One region of the Alcaligenes ammonioxydans genome, then DNA from elsewhere that is predicted to be linked to it. Evidence: predicted binding sites of a transcription regulator. Region 1 holds the regulator's gene; each other region holds the start of a gene.

Region 1 (4,630 bases):
AATGCGACATAAGTAGAGTCCTTAATTGGGCTGAACCCCAATTCTTAAAAACCAAGATCAGTGTTAGAAATGAAACGTACCAGTCAACAATCCGAAAGCAGGATAAGCGATAAACATGAAGAGAGCTCTGAATAGTCTATAGACTTTTAATTTTAAAAATTCAAAAAAACCATACAGATAGACGGCTAAATAATGCTCATCGCACAGATCAAGCGGTACCGGATACGGCGTATCCGCAAAGACGACACTATACCGTTGTTTGGGCTCTTTTATAAATCCAAAAATGTGAAAACCCATCAACAAAACACATTGAATGGAAAACAAAAATAATCACAAAGCAGCAGCAAAAAAAATTAATAATATTTCTACATAATTAACGTCAAAACCCCGTGACTTGAACGTGGTCTGATCGCTTTGCTGCAAGGCCTCGCAATCCCACCACGCCTGTCGGGCCATAAGCATCAGAAAAAAATCAGAGCAAAACCGTTTGCCTATGTCAGCAAAACAAATGCAAAAAGAGCAGCAGCTTCACCCTTCCGGCTACCTGTTTATCAGCGCATCAGACAGACGGGCACTCCCAACGCCCCGCCCCCCACCCCTTTCAAGCCCGTGAATGCAAGACTAGGTCCCGTTTCAAACCCTACAGACAATAAAAAACCCGCCGAGCGATGCGCTGGGCGGGTTTTCAGATCTAATTCTTGGCGGACAGAGGGGGATTCGAACCCCCGATACGCTATAAACGTATACACGCTTTCCAGGCGTGCGCCTTCAACCACTCGGCCACCTGTCCTAATTATTCTTTGGCCAAGCAATGTGAAGCTGCTAATGCCAAGTCCATAATAATAGCAGCACTTGTCCTTGTAACGCAAGCATTCAATTTTTTCTTGGACGAATTGTTGGCAAGGCCGTACTGGAGAGGTGGCTCACGCTCAAGGCCCAGGCAAAGTGACGCTATTGAGCGAGCGATACAGGCACTTGAGTCTGTCGCCCCGCTTTCATCGGCTTCTTGCTCATACGCCTGAGCACACCGACTTAGGGGGGAAACGGCTTATTCCGAATCGGGAGGATAAGCCCCGCCCACCGCACGCAACAAAGCATCCCAGTGATCACGCTGACGAGCAAGAATACGCAGGTCAGCCCCCAGCAGACGCACGTCGGTGAACTCGAAAGGTTCGACATCCTCCAGGCCCGACAAAGCCGTAATGTCCGCCACACCGCGGCCCTGCCCCAAAATTTTAGGGGCCAGATACATCAGCAGTTGGTCTACCACGCCAGCATCAATCAATGCCCCCGAAAGTCGTGCTCCCGCCTCTGCATGAACTTCATTAATCTGTTGTTCGGCCATCCAATCCAGAATGGCACACACATCCACCTGGCCCTCGTGCAAAGGCATGGGAATAACCTGAGCATTGCGGTCTGCCAACTCAGCCTCACGCTCGGGATCGCGACGATGGCTGAATACCCAACACAAGGTGCCATCCAGCAAGGCAGCCTTGGGGTCAAGGCGCAAATGGGTGTCGAGCACGGCTTTGATAGGCGGCCGGGGAGTGGAAACCGCCCGCACATTCATCAAGGGATTATCCGCGTTCACCGTACCGATGCCGGTCAAGACAACGCAACTGCGAGCGCGCCAGTGGTGACCATCATCACGGGCCTGCGGTCCGGTAATCCATTGAGATCGCCCATCCGGCAAGGCACTGCGACCATCCAGTGAGGCGGCCATCTTCATCCATAACCAGGGGCGTGCGCGTGTCATACGAGCAAAAAATCCGGCGTTGATCGCCAGCGCCTGCTCGACGCACACAGGGCCATCCACAGAGATGCCCGCCTGACGCAAGCGTGAGACGCCGTTGCCTGCCACCAAAGGGTTAGGGTCGTACATGGAAAAGACCACGCGCCCAGCTCCCGCCTTGACCAGCGCATCCGCACAAGGAGGCGTACGCCCATGATGGCTGCAAGGCTCCAGGGTGACATAAAACGTCGCGCCGGCCACGTTCACGCCTCGCTCTGCCGCCTGTCGCAACGCCATCACTTCTGCATGAGGTCCACCAGCCTGCTGTGTGGAGCCTGAAGCCAACAACTGGCCGTCGCGCACAATCAGACAGGCGACTCGGGGATTGGGGGCACTGATATAAAGGGATTGCTCGGCCAGCTTCAGAGCCTGCCGCATCCAGACGACGTCTTCTTGTTCGACCATAAGCCTTAGCCGCGGTCGGGATCGTTCATTTCGTCGATCGCCTCTACAAACTCGCGGATGTCCTTAAAACTCTTGTAGACCGAGGCAAAACGCACATACGCCACCTGATCCAACTGCTTGAGTTCGGCCATGACCAGTTCACCGATAGTCTCCGAGGAGACTTCACGCTCGCCAGTCAGTTGAAGTTTTTCTTCGATGCGCTGCACGGCAGCATCGACTTGCGCCATGGGGATGGAGCGTTTGCGCAACGCAACGCCCATGCTCGCCCGCAAGCGGGCGGGGTCAAAATCCATACGGGTGCCATTGCGCTTGGCCACAACGGGCAAGCTCAGTTCAGCACGCTCGTAAGTTGTGAAGCGCCGTTCACAGGCCGAGCATTTACGACGTCGCCGTATGGCGTCGCCTTCTTCGGTGATTCGGGAATCGATCACCTGGGTATCGGCATGGTGGCAGAACGGACACTTCATTCAGAATCGCGGGCCTTGCGGCCCGCTCCGGCTGGATTACTTGGAGGAGTAGACGGGCAACTTGGCAGTCAGCTCGTGTACACGGCGACGAACATCTGCCAAAACGGCTTCGTCGTGAGGGTTGTCAAGTACATCAGCAATCAGATGTGCCGTCAATTCCGCCTCGGCTTCTTTAAAGCCGCGCGTAGTCATGGCAGGCGTACCCAGACGCACACCGCTGGTGACAAAGGGCTTCTCAGGGTCGTTCGGAATGGCGTTCTTGTTGACGGTGATGTGCGCCTTGCCCAGGGCCTCCTCAGCCACTTTACCGGTAATACCTTTGGGACGCAGGTCCACCAGCATGACGTGGCTTTCGGTACGGCCAGAGACGATGCGCAGACCGCGCTCGACCAGGGTGCGAGCCAGTACGTCGGCGTTTTTCACGACTTGAGCAGCGTAAGTCTTGAACTCGGGGGCCAGCGCTTCCTTGAACGCCACGGCTTTACCCGCAATGACGTGGATCAGGGGGCCGCCTTGAATGCCGGGGAAGATCGCCGAGTTGATGGCTTTCTCGTGCTCAGCCTTCATCATGATCACGCCGCCACGAGGGCCACGCAGCGACTTGTGCGTCGTCGAAGTCACGAAGTCAGCGTGAGGCACGGGGTTGGGGTACACCCCGCCTGCAACCAGACCGGCATAGTGAGCGATGTCCACCATGAGCAGGGCACCGTTCTCATGCGCAATGCGCGCCATGCGTTCAAAATCAATGCGCAGGGAATAAGCCGAAGCACCACCCACGATCAGTTTGGGCTTGTGCTCTTTGGCCAAGCGCTCCAGTTCCTCGTAGTCCAGCTCTTCGTTGGCGTCCAGACCGTAGGACACAAAGTTGTACAGCTTGCCCGAGGCATTCACCGGGGAACCGTGGGTCAGGTGACCGCCTTCGGCCAGGCTCATACCCAGCACAGTGTCACCGGGCTTGAGCACAGCCATGTACACGCCCTGGTTGGCTTGCGAGCCGGAGTTGGGCTGGACGTTGGCGGCCTCGGCGCCAAACAGTTCTTTCAAACGATCAATAGCCAATTGCTCGACCACGTCCACGAACTCACAACCGCCGTAGTAGCGTTTGCCAGGGTAACCTTCCGCGTATTTATTGGTCAGTTGTGTGCCCTGGGCTTGCATCACGGCAGGGCTGGTGTAGTTTTCCGAGGCAATCAGCTCGATGTGCTGCTCCTGGCGCACATCTTCGCTTTGAATCGCAGCCCAAAGATCGGGATCAACTTTGTCAAGAGTCGCAGAACGGTCAAACATGAGGGTTCCTAAGGATAAAGTAGGTAGCAAACTAAGAAAGCAACATTTTAGCGCGGAAGCGCATCAAACCACCGAGACAAACATCTCCGGTGGCAGAAACCCCATAAAATGCGGAAATAACGTTAGGCGGCAACGGGCGGACTCAAGAGAATATGAATAAAACTCAAATAGTCCGCCCCGGGGAATCAGGATTGCTGAATCAAACGGGGATTCAGGGTGTACAGACCTGTCAAGGTCGCACGAGCCAGAATGTGTCCTTCCATGGCACGCAGTACATCCTGGCCGTTAAAGCGCCCCTCCAGAGGCAGCTCGGCAATGTCCAGCGCGTAGACCGTAAAGACATAACGGTGTGGCAAGGCGTCGTTCCACGGCGGACACGGGCCATCGTAGCCAAAGTAATCACCGTTCATGTCGCGATCGCTGGCAAACCAGTTGGTAAAGTCATTCACACCCTGGCGCGTATCATCCAGCGCCAAAGGGCCGGCTTTACCGCGTGGCGTAATACCCTTGGAGTACGAACCTTCGGCCAGACTTCGCAATTGGGGGGAGATGTTGATCAACACCCAATGAAAGAAATCCACCCGTGGCAGATCCGCCGGCACCTCGCGCCCATCCTGGTTCACATCGTCCGGTTTACTGGGGACATCGGGGTCGTGGCAAATAACCACAAAGGATTGGG
Region 2 (4,630 bases), 940 kb from region 1:
TTCGTCCGAAGGCAGCTAAGAGCGCCGCACTTCAAAATGCGGAAACAGCTTTTGGAGGGTCTCTAACACTTCTGCGCCTGGGTAGGCCTCCAAAGCCTGCCCAGTTTCATTCAGAAAATTATCCTCACAGCCTTGTGTGCGGAAGATCTGCACGGCATAGCGCTGGACGCCCAGCTTATGTAAATGTTGCCCCAAGGCTTGTATCGAGGCCGGGCTATGCAACTGCGGGTGAAGGGTGCTGCGACATTCAAACAGTACCTCTCCGTTCAGTAGCAACTGCAAGCTGCGCAAAGGTGCAGCCGCACTCTTGCTACGTTGGGTAATGGCATCGTATTGACTGAACTCGGCTTTGATGTCCAGCCCTATCCAGTCGAGCCACGGGAGTATGGCCTGCAGTCGGGCTGGATGGGTTCCAGCCGTGTGCAGGCCAATTTTGAAGCCGAGTTTGCGCACTGCCTGGATTGCCGAGCCCAGGGCGGGGTCCAGGGTGGGTTCGCCGCCGCTAAAGACCACGGCATCCAGCAGGCCCACCCGGCGATTGAGAAAAACCATCAGATCATCCCAATCAATGGCACTGTCAGTCGTACGCTCTTGTAAATGGGGGTTATGGCAGTAGCCACAGCGCCAGGGACAGCCTTGCACAAAGATGACAGCAGCGAGCTTGCCCGGGTAATCCGTGGCTGAGAAAGGAGCGCAGCCGCCCACTTTCAATGTCACTTTGTGCGTGTTGGTCTTTGGGTAAGGGGGGCGTGTGGCGTACGTCATATTATTAGCGGCTAGCCTGGCTGGAAGGGACGGCGTTGCTCAACGCAGTGCTGGTTTCTGTGAAGTAGCGTCGCTCATGAAATTCACCTTGCTTGCCAATATTGAAAGACGACATGGGACGGTGGTAGCCCATGACCCGTGTCCATATTTCGCAGGGCTGGCGCTCGGAATCTTGGAGAGTGATGGTTTCGGTGCTCATAAGAAAACTCCTTGGATAAAAGGGCCGTCACAAGGTCGGATGTGTTCGGCCACGGTGTGCCACGAGGCGGGTTAGCAAGTCGCGGTCAAGCTAAGTGGGTTGTCCGGATTTAGTGGAAATAGGCAGGACAAGTAGCGTTCGTTCAGGGGTGGCGGTCGGGTGTCCGAGAGCTGCTTTAGTAGGCGGATGCTTCTGGTTGGGCAGACACGTTTACTTTTCGCGTTGCTGGTTCTTTGTCCTGCTCCTGCCTTTGTGTCTGTTGCGGCTTCGGTTTCTGCCCCTGTCCGGTTGGAGGGGTTTGCGGGTTCGGGCACGTCGGAATGGACGCTTCGTTGCGAGTCTGTGCGATTTTGTTGACCAGTAGTTCCTTGTCGCAGTGCGGGCAGAATTCGTGTTTCCCCGACAGATAGCCGTGTTTGGGGCAGATGGAGAAGGTGGGCGTGACGGTGATGTAGGGCAGGGAAAAGCGGCTCAGGGCTCGCTGCACCAGATTGCGGCAGGCATCGGTGCTGGACAGAGCCTCGCTCATGTACAGGTGCAACACTGTTCCCCCCGTGTATTTGCCTTGCAGCTCATCCTGGCGCTCCAGGGCTTCGAAGGGATCTTCGGTAAAGCCGACGGGTAATTGTGAGGAGTTGGTGTAGTAGGGCATGTGCGTGGTGCCGGCCTGCAAAATATCGGGCCAGCGGGCGCGGTCTTCTTTGGCAAAGCGATAGGTGGTGCCTTCCGCAGGGGTGGCCTCCAGGTTGTACAGATGTCCGGTACGTTCTTGAAACTCCACCATGCGCTGTCGAATATGGTCGAGCAGACGCACCGCGAACTGGTGCCCCCAGACGGTACACAGGCTCTCCTGATCCTGGGTGAAGTTGCGGATCATCTCGTTAACGCCATTGACTCCCAGCGTGGAGAAGTGATTGCGCAAGGTGCCCAGATAACGGCGCGTGTAGGGGAACAGTCCTTGGTCCATGTGGTGCTGAATAACGGTGCGCTTGATTTCCAGGCTGTCGCGGCCCATTTCCAGCAGTTCATCCAGACGAGCAAACAGGCCGGCTTCATCGCCTTGATACAGATAACCCAGGCGGGCGCAGTTCAAGGTCACGACACCCAGTGAGCCGGTTTGCTCGGCAGAACCGAATAAGCCATTGCCGCGCTTGAGCAGCTCGCGCAGATCCAGCTGCAGGCGGCAGCACATGGAGCGGATCATGTTCGGCTCCAGCTCGGAGTTAATGAAGTTCTGGAAGTAGGGCAGACCGTACTTGGCCGTCATGGCAAACAGGCGTTCGGCATTCGGGCTGTACCAGTCAAAGTCCCGGGTGATGTTGTAAGTGGGGATGGGGAAGGTGAAAGCCCGTCCACGGGCGTCGCCCTCGCTCATGACTTCGATGTACGCCTGGTTGATCATGTCCATTTCGGCTTGCAGGTCTCCGTAGCAAAACGGCATTTCTTCACCGCCGATTTGTGGCACCTGTTCGCGTAGGTCGTCGGGACACACCCAATCAAAGGTCAGATTGGTAAAGGGCGTTTGTGTGCCCCAGCGCGAGGGCACATTCAGGTTGTAGATCAGCTCTTGCATGCATTGGCGCACGTGCTTGTAGTTCAAGCCGTCCTTGCGGATGAAGGGGGCCATATAGGTATCAAAGGAGCTGAAAGCCTGGGCGCCGGCCCATTCATTCTGCAAGGTGCCTAGAAAATTGACGACCTGGCCGACAGCACTACTGAGATGACGGGGAGGGCCGGATTCGATTTTGCCGGGCACGCCATTGAGTCCTTCATTCAGGAAGGTGCGCAAGGACCAGCCGGCGCAGTAGCCAGAAAGCATGTCCAGATCGTGGATATGCAGGTCGGCCTGACGGTGTGCCTGGCCGATCGCTTCGGGGTAGACATGACTGAGCCAGTAGTTGGCAATCATTTTGCCGGAGCTGTTCAGAATCAACCCGCCCAGCGAATAGCCCTGGTTGGCATTGGCTTGTACGCGCCAGTCCTGGCGGTCCAGATACTCGGTAATGGAGCGGATGATGTCCAGCTGAGCAACGGGACGCGACGCGGTTTCCTGGGTAGCCATATTGTTCACCAAAACCTATATATAGTGATTTTTACGATTCGCGACACTATATATGGTGGTTTTTGGTGGGGCTAGGTGATTGTTGTCCAGGCTTGATCTAGGTTAATTTTGTGCTTGGAGCGACAAGGTCAAGGGGTGGCGGAACGAAGTCTTTGGGCACACCTTACCCTTATCCTTCTTAGGTGGGGATTGTTGAAGGCGAGAGGGTCGTGTTGCCAGGCGTAAAGAGGGGCTATGCTCTGCTACGCAAGCACACTGTCTGCGTGCAGGTAGCGCAAGAGCGGCTTGGCTCCTGCCGGTGGAGTCGCGCAGTAGCGTGTTTAGTGGTCGAACCGGGCTTGCAGCGCAGTACGCAGTGCCTGCTGATACTCGCTGACTTGCTCAAGCAGGCGTGCCTCATGGGAAGCCCAGCCTTGTTTCTGTTCTTCCGTGCGAGGGGGGGCGGGTGACCAGGCAGAATCCGGAAAGAACGGATCGTCCTTCCAGCGAGGAATGAGGTGCCAATGCAGATGCGGAACCTGATTCCCGAATTGAGCCAGATTGATTTTGGCGACTCCCAGCTGTTCACGCTGGATTTGCTCCACCACATAGACCGCCGCCATGAGGTGCTGCCGCTGTGCTTCAGACAGGTCTGTCATTTCAGCCACATGCTCTTGCCAGATCACCCGTGTATAGCCGGGAAAGGGGCTGTCTGTGACGGCCAGTACCTGCAGCCCTGCGCCCGACCAGAGCAGTTGATCGGGCGTCAAGGCGCACAGGGGGCAAGCGGGGGTGCTCATGCAGGCTGACCAAAGAACAGGTTCTGCAAGGCTACGCCTGGATCAGGTTCACGCATGAACGCCTCACCCACCAGGAAAGCCTGGACCTGGTTATCGCGCATCAGGGCGACATCCTCAAGGGTGTGGATGCCGCTTTCGGTGACAACGCGCTTTTCGCTGGGGATGAAGGGCAGCAGGTCCAGCGTGTTCTGGAGGTCGGTCTCGAAGGTACGCAGGTTGCGGTTGTTGATACCCAGCAGGCTGGTTTTCATTTGCAGAGCAATATCCAGTTCGGCGCGGTCATGTACTTCAACCAGAACATCCATACCCAGCTCGTGCGCCATGGCTTCAAATTCCATCAACTGATTTTGCTCCAGGGCTGCGACGATCAGCAAGATGCAGTCTGCGCCCATGGCTCGGGCGTGAATGATCTGGTAGGGGTCAATAATGAAATCTTTACGCAGTACGGGTAGCGCACACACGGCACGCGCCTGGCGCAGGTGATCGTAAGAGCCTTGGAAATACTGGATATCCGTCAGGACGGACAGGCAGGCCGCACCATGGGCGGCATAGCTGGCGGCGATTTCGGTGGGGTTGAAATCGGCACGGATCACACCCTTGGAGGGGGAGGCTTTTTTGACTTCCGCAATAATGGCTGGCTTGCCTTGGGCAATCTTGTCTTCAATGGCGCTGGCAAAGCCGCGCAGGTCGTTCCGGTTCTTCGCCTCGCGCAGCAGGTCGGACTCGCTGCGCAACTGGCGGGCGGTAACGACTTCAGCTCTTTTGGTGTCGAGGATCTTGGCCAGAATGTCGTTCATGGGTTTAACTTCCTTGTATAAGCGCGGA
Region 3 (4,630 bases), 1.5 Mb from region 1:
TTGAGGTGCCACCTGCACGGTGTCCGAGGACAGCCAGGTGTTGATCCATGGAATGGGGTTGTGCTTGACGGACTCAAACGCAGGCTTCAGGCCCACTGCACCCATGCGGATATTGGTGATGTACTCCACGTACTGCCCCAAAATATCCTTGTTCAGGCCAATCATGGAGCCGTCGCGAAACAGATAGTCCGCCCACTGCTTCTCTTGCTCGGCCGCATCCTTGAACATGGCAAAGCAAACTGGCTCCAGCTCACGGGCGATCTGCGCAAACTCAGGATCATCACTGCCCGAACGCATGATATTGATGATGTGCTGTGTACCTGTCAGGTGCAGCGCTTCATCACGCGCAATCAGACGAATGATCTTGGCATTGCCTTCCATCAGCTTGCGCTCGGCAAAAGCAAATGAGCAGGCAAAGCTGACGTAAAAACGGATGGCCTCAAGAATATTGACGCTCATCATGCACAGATACAGCTTCTTCTTCAGCTCGTAAACGCTCAGCTTGCGGGTTTGACTGTTGATCTGGTGTTCACCCTCACCCAACTGGGCGTACAGCATGGTGTCGCTGATCAAATCGTCGTAGTACGAGGAAATATCGGCGGCACGCAGCTGAATGTTCTCGTTGCGCACGATGTCATCAAAAATAACAGACGGGTCATTGGCAATATTGCGAATGATGTGCGTGTACGAGCGCGAGTGGATGGTCTCGGAAAAAGCCCAGGTTTCAATCCAGGTTTCCAGCTCAGGAATCGAGACCAGCGGCAGAAACGCCACGTTGGGGCTGCGGCCCTGGATGGAGTCCAGCAAGGTCTGGTACTTCAGATTGCTGATGAAAATGTGCTTTTCGTGGTCGGGCAGGTTCTGGTAGTCGATCCGGTCCTGAGTGATGTCCACTTCCTCTGGACGCCAGAAGAAGGACAGCTGTTTTTCAATCAGCTTTTCAAAAATCGGATACTTTTGCTGGTCGTAGCGAGCCACGTTCACCGGCTGTCCAAAGAACATGGGTTCCTTGAGCTGATCGTTATCCGTTTTCGAAAAAGTACTATAGGTAGTCATGATGCTCTTTACCCTTGCTTAGATCTTGCACGCACCACCTGCGCAACCGTCGTCCTCGACTTCGCCATGCGAATCATCGGCACCGTCGCGCGTGTTGTGGTAGTACAAGGTCTTCACACCATATTTGTAGGCCAGCAGCAAGTCCTTGAGCAGTTGCTTCATCGGCACACGGCCACCCTCGAACCGCTGTGGGTCATAGTTGGTGTTCGCAGAGATCGACTGGTCGACAAACTTCTGCATCACGCCAACTAACTTAAGGTAGTCCTCGTTACCGGGCATTTGCCACAGCAACTCATACTGATCCTTATATTTTTCAAACTCGGGCACGACCTGGCGCAAGATCCCGTCCTTGGACTGCTTGACCGAGACCAGACCACGTGGAGGCTCAATACCGTTGGTGGCATTGGCGATCTGGCTGGAAGTTTCCGACGGCATCAAGGCGGTCAGGGTCGAGTTGCGCAGGCCATGCTTGACGATGTCCGCACGCAAGGCCTCCCAATCCAAGTGCAGCGGCTCGTTGCAGATACCATCCACATCTTTCTTGTAGGTATCGGTTGGCAGCAAACCGGCGGCGTACGTCGTTTCATCAAAGGCCGCGCAAGGACCATACTCACGCGACAACTGTACCGAAGCCTTCAACAGGTAGTACTGGATGGCTTCGAAAGTGCGATGGGTCAGACCCAGCGCGGCGGGATCAGAATAGCGGGTCCCGTTCTTGGCCAGGTAGTAGGCGTAGTTGATCACGCCAACTCCCAGGGAGCGGCGCTTGTTGGTCGCATTGAGGGCTGCCTTGACCGGGTAATCCTGGTAGTCCAGCAGCGCATCGAGCGCGCGCACGATCAGCTCGGACAGACCATCGAGCTCGTCCAGCGACTCCAGGGCGCCCAGGTTAAACGCAGACAGGGTACACAGTGCGATCTCACCCTCGGGATCGTTCAGATCGTTCAAGGGCTTGGTCGGCAGCGCGATTTCCATGCACAGGTTGGACTGGCGCACCGGTGCGCGATCTGCCTGGAACGGGCTGTGGGTATTGCAGTGGTCTACGTTCTGAATGTAGATGCGGCCGGTGCTGGCCCGCTCTTGCATCAGCAGAGAGAACAACTCGATGGCCGGTAAACTGCGCTTACGGATGGCGGGGTCCTGCTCGTACTTTTCGTACAGACGCTCGAACTCGTCCTGATCGGCAAAAAAGGCGTCATACAGCCCGGGAACATCATGAGGCGAGAACAGCGTAATGTGGCTGCCCTTGATCAGGCGCTGATACAGCAGACGGTTGATCTGCACGCCGTAATCCAGATGGCGGATGCGATTTTCTTCCACACCCCGGTTGTTCTTCAGAACCAGCAGGGTTTCCACTTCCAGGTGCCACATGGGGTAGAACAAGGTTGCCGCGCCACCACGCACGCCGCCCTGCGAGCAGGACTTCACGGCAGCCTGGAACATTTTGAAGAAAGGCAGGCAGCCCGTGTGCTGGGCTTCGCCCCCCCGAATCTCACTGCCTACGGCACGAATGCGGCCGCCGTTGATACCAATGCCGGCACGCTGGGAAACGTAGCGCACAATGGCGCTGGTCGTGGCATTGATGCTGTCCAGACTGTCATCACACTCGATCAGCACGCAGGAGCTGAACTGACGGGTGGGGGTGCGCACCCCCGCCATAATGGGCGTGGGCAGGGAAATTTTGAACTGCGATACCGCATCGTAAAAACGCTTGATATAGCTCAGGCGGGTTTCAGCGGGATAGCGGGCAAACAGGCACATGGCCACCAGCATGTAAAGAAACTGGGGGCTTTCGTAGATGCGCTTGGTCACGCGGTTCTGGATCAGGTACTTGCCTTCCAGTTGCTTGACGGCACCGTACGAGAAATTCATGTCACGCCAGTGATCCAGATGAGCGTCCAGCTCGTCGAATTCGGCACGCGTGTAATCTTGCAGCAGATGCGGATCGTAGCGACCTTCCTTGGTTTGAAGGGTGACGTGATCAAACAGGCTTGGTGGCTCGAACTGGCCAAAAGCGATCTTGCGCAGGTGAAAGATCGCCAGGCGCGCAGCCAGGTACTGATAGTCGGGTGTTTCTTCAGAAATCAGATCCGCAGCCGACTTGATGATGGTTTCGTGGATATCGCTGGTGCGAATACCATTGTAGAACTGGATATGGGAACGCAGTTCCACTTGAGAGACTGACACATTGTTCAAACCTTCAGCGGCCCAATCAACCACCCGGTGAATCTTGTCGAGGTTAATAGGTTCGGTACGGCCATCTCGCTTGGTGACCATTAACTGTTCGGTTGATTGCATTTCAGTCTCGGAAATCGATGGTGAGTGACGCAAGACGCGGCTTTTGCAGCCGCCAGCGTCATGTGATGCACACCATATATAGTGTGATATTGCCGCCATTCTACTACATATAGCGGATTGAGCGAATAGTGGTTTTATCATCGCACGGCAGATTTTGGGGCAGGAACATGCAACCAAACTTTGCGCGATTAACAAATTTTACTGCGTTTGGAACTCTTGGACGCAGCGCAGCAAGGCCTCGCCATAGGCCTCTCTTTTGCGCACCCCGATGCCTGTAATCGGCTCCAGATCAGCTTCTGAGCCTGGGCAGCGGATCGCCACCTCTCGCAAGGTCGCATCGTGGAAAATAACGTAAGCCGGCACCCCATGCTCGCGCGCGATGGCAGCCCGCCAGGTACGCAAAGCCTCGAAACGCCTTTGTTGATCCGGGTCCAGCGCCGGACCGGCAGGTGCCTGGCCCTTGACTCGATGCGCCGCCGGTCCCCGTGTTACGGTTTCGCGCCGCAGCATCAGGGTGCGTTCCCCCTTGAGCACCTCGCGGCTGGCTTCGGTCAGCAGCAAAGTGCCATAACCTTCCGGATCAACCGTGACCAGACTGTGGGCCAGCAGCTGACGCAACACGCCTCGCCAGGCCTGATCGGTCAGGTCTTTGCCCACCCCGAAGACCGTCAGCTTGTCATGCTCGTGCTCCTTGACCCGATCGGTCAGCTTGCCCAGCAAAATATCGATCAAATGCCCTGCGCCGAAACGCTGACCTCGCTCGCGCCACAGCCTGTAGATCGTGGACAACATTTTCTGAGCCGCCACGGTGCCGTCCCAGGCCTGCGGCGCTTCCAGGCATGTGTCGCAATTGCCGCAAGGCTCGATGTGCTGATCAAAATAAGCCAGTAAGCGCTGGCGGCGGCAGGAAATGGTTTCGCACAGACCGAGCATGGCATCGAGCGCCTGCCCTTGCTGGCGGCGGTGGGCTGCATCGCCCTGTGACTGGTTGATCATGCGATGCAGTTGCACCACGTCTTGCAGGCCATACGCCAGCCAGGCGGTTGCCGCTTCCCCATCGCGCCCTGCCCGCCCGGTTTCCTGGTAATACCCTTCCACCGATTTGGGCAGATCAATATGGGCCACGAAGCGCACATCGGGTTTATTGACACCCATCCCGAATGCAATGGTCGCCACCATGACGACCCCTTCCTCACGCAGAAAGCGAGCCTGGTTGATAGCCCGTTGCTGCGCATCCAGCCCGGCATGATAGGGCAAGGCATGGATACCGTTTTTA

The links. Region 1 encodes NrdR, which represses ribonucleotide reductase genes. Its sites were predicted from a motif close to CACNANATNTNGTG; they were not measured.
Region 2: a site for NrdR is predicted at 3,071-3,084, ahead of FE795_RS01265 (ribonucleoside triphosphate reductase). Genes of this name have one in related genera too.
Region 3: a site for NrdR is predicted at 3,425-3,438, ahead of nrdA (class 1a ribonucleoside-diphosphate reductase subunit alpha). Genes of this name have one in related genera too.

What each region holds. Positions count from the first base shown of each region.
Region 1 is NZ_CP049362.1:3,109,452-3,114,081, forward strand. It holds gene FE795_RS14225 (hypothetical protein) at 1-10, opposite strand, end outside; tRNA gene FE795_RS14230 (tRNA-Ser) at 700-790, opposite strand; gene ribD (bifunctional diaminohydroxyphosphoribosylaminopyrimidine deaminase/5-amino-6-(5-phosphoribosylamino)uracil reductase RibD) at 1,049-2,197, opposite strand; gene nrdR (transcriptional regulator NrdR) at 2,203-2,664, opposite strand; gene glyA (serine hydroxymethyltransferase) at 2,701-3,951, opposite strand; gene FE795_RS14250 (YbhB/YbcL family Raf kinase inhibitor-like protein) at 4,137-4,630, opposite strand, start outside.
Region 2 is NZ_CP049362.1:279,224-283,853, forward strand. It holds gene ubiT (ubiquinone anaerobic biosynthesis accessory factor UbiT) at 1-19, shown strand, start outside; gene FE795_RS01255 (anaerobic ribonucleoside-triphosphate reductase activating protein) at 16-765, opposite strand; gene nrdD (anaerobic ribonucleoside-triphosphate reductase) at 770-964, opposite strand; gene FE795_RS01265 (ribonucleoside triphosphate reductase) at 1,140-3,026, opposite strand; gene FE795_RS01270 (HIT family protein) at 3,347-3,805, opposite strand; gene trpC (indole-3-glycerol phosphate synthase TrpC) at 3,802-4,602, opposite strand; gene trpD (anthranilate phosphoribosyltransferase) at 4,599-4,630, opposite strand, start outside.
Region 3 is NZ_CP049362.1:789,615-794,244, reverse strand. It holds gene nrdB (class Ia ribonucleoside-diphosphate reductase subunit beta) at 1-1,056, opposite strand, end outside; gene nrdA (class 1a ribonucleoside-diphosphate reductase subunit alpha) at 1,075-3,354, opposite strand; gene recQ (DNA helicase RecQ) at 3,553-4,630, opposite strand, start outside.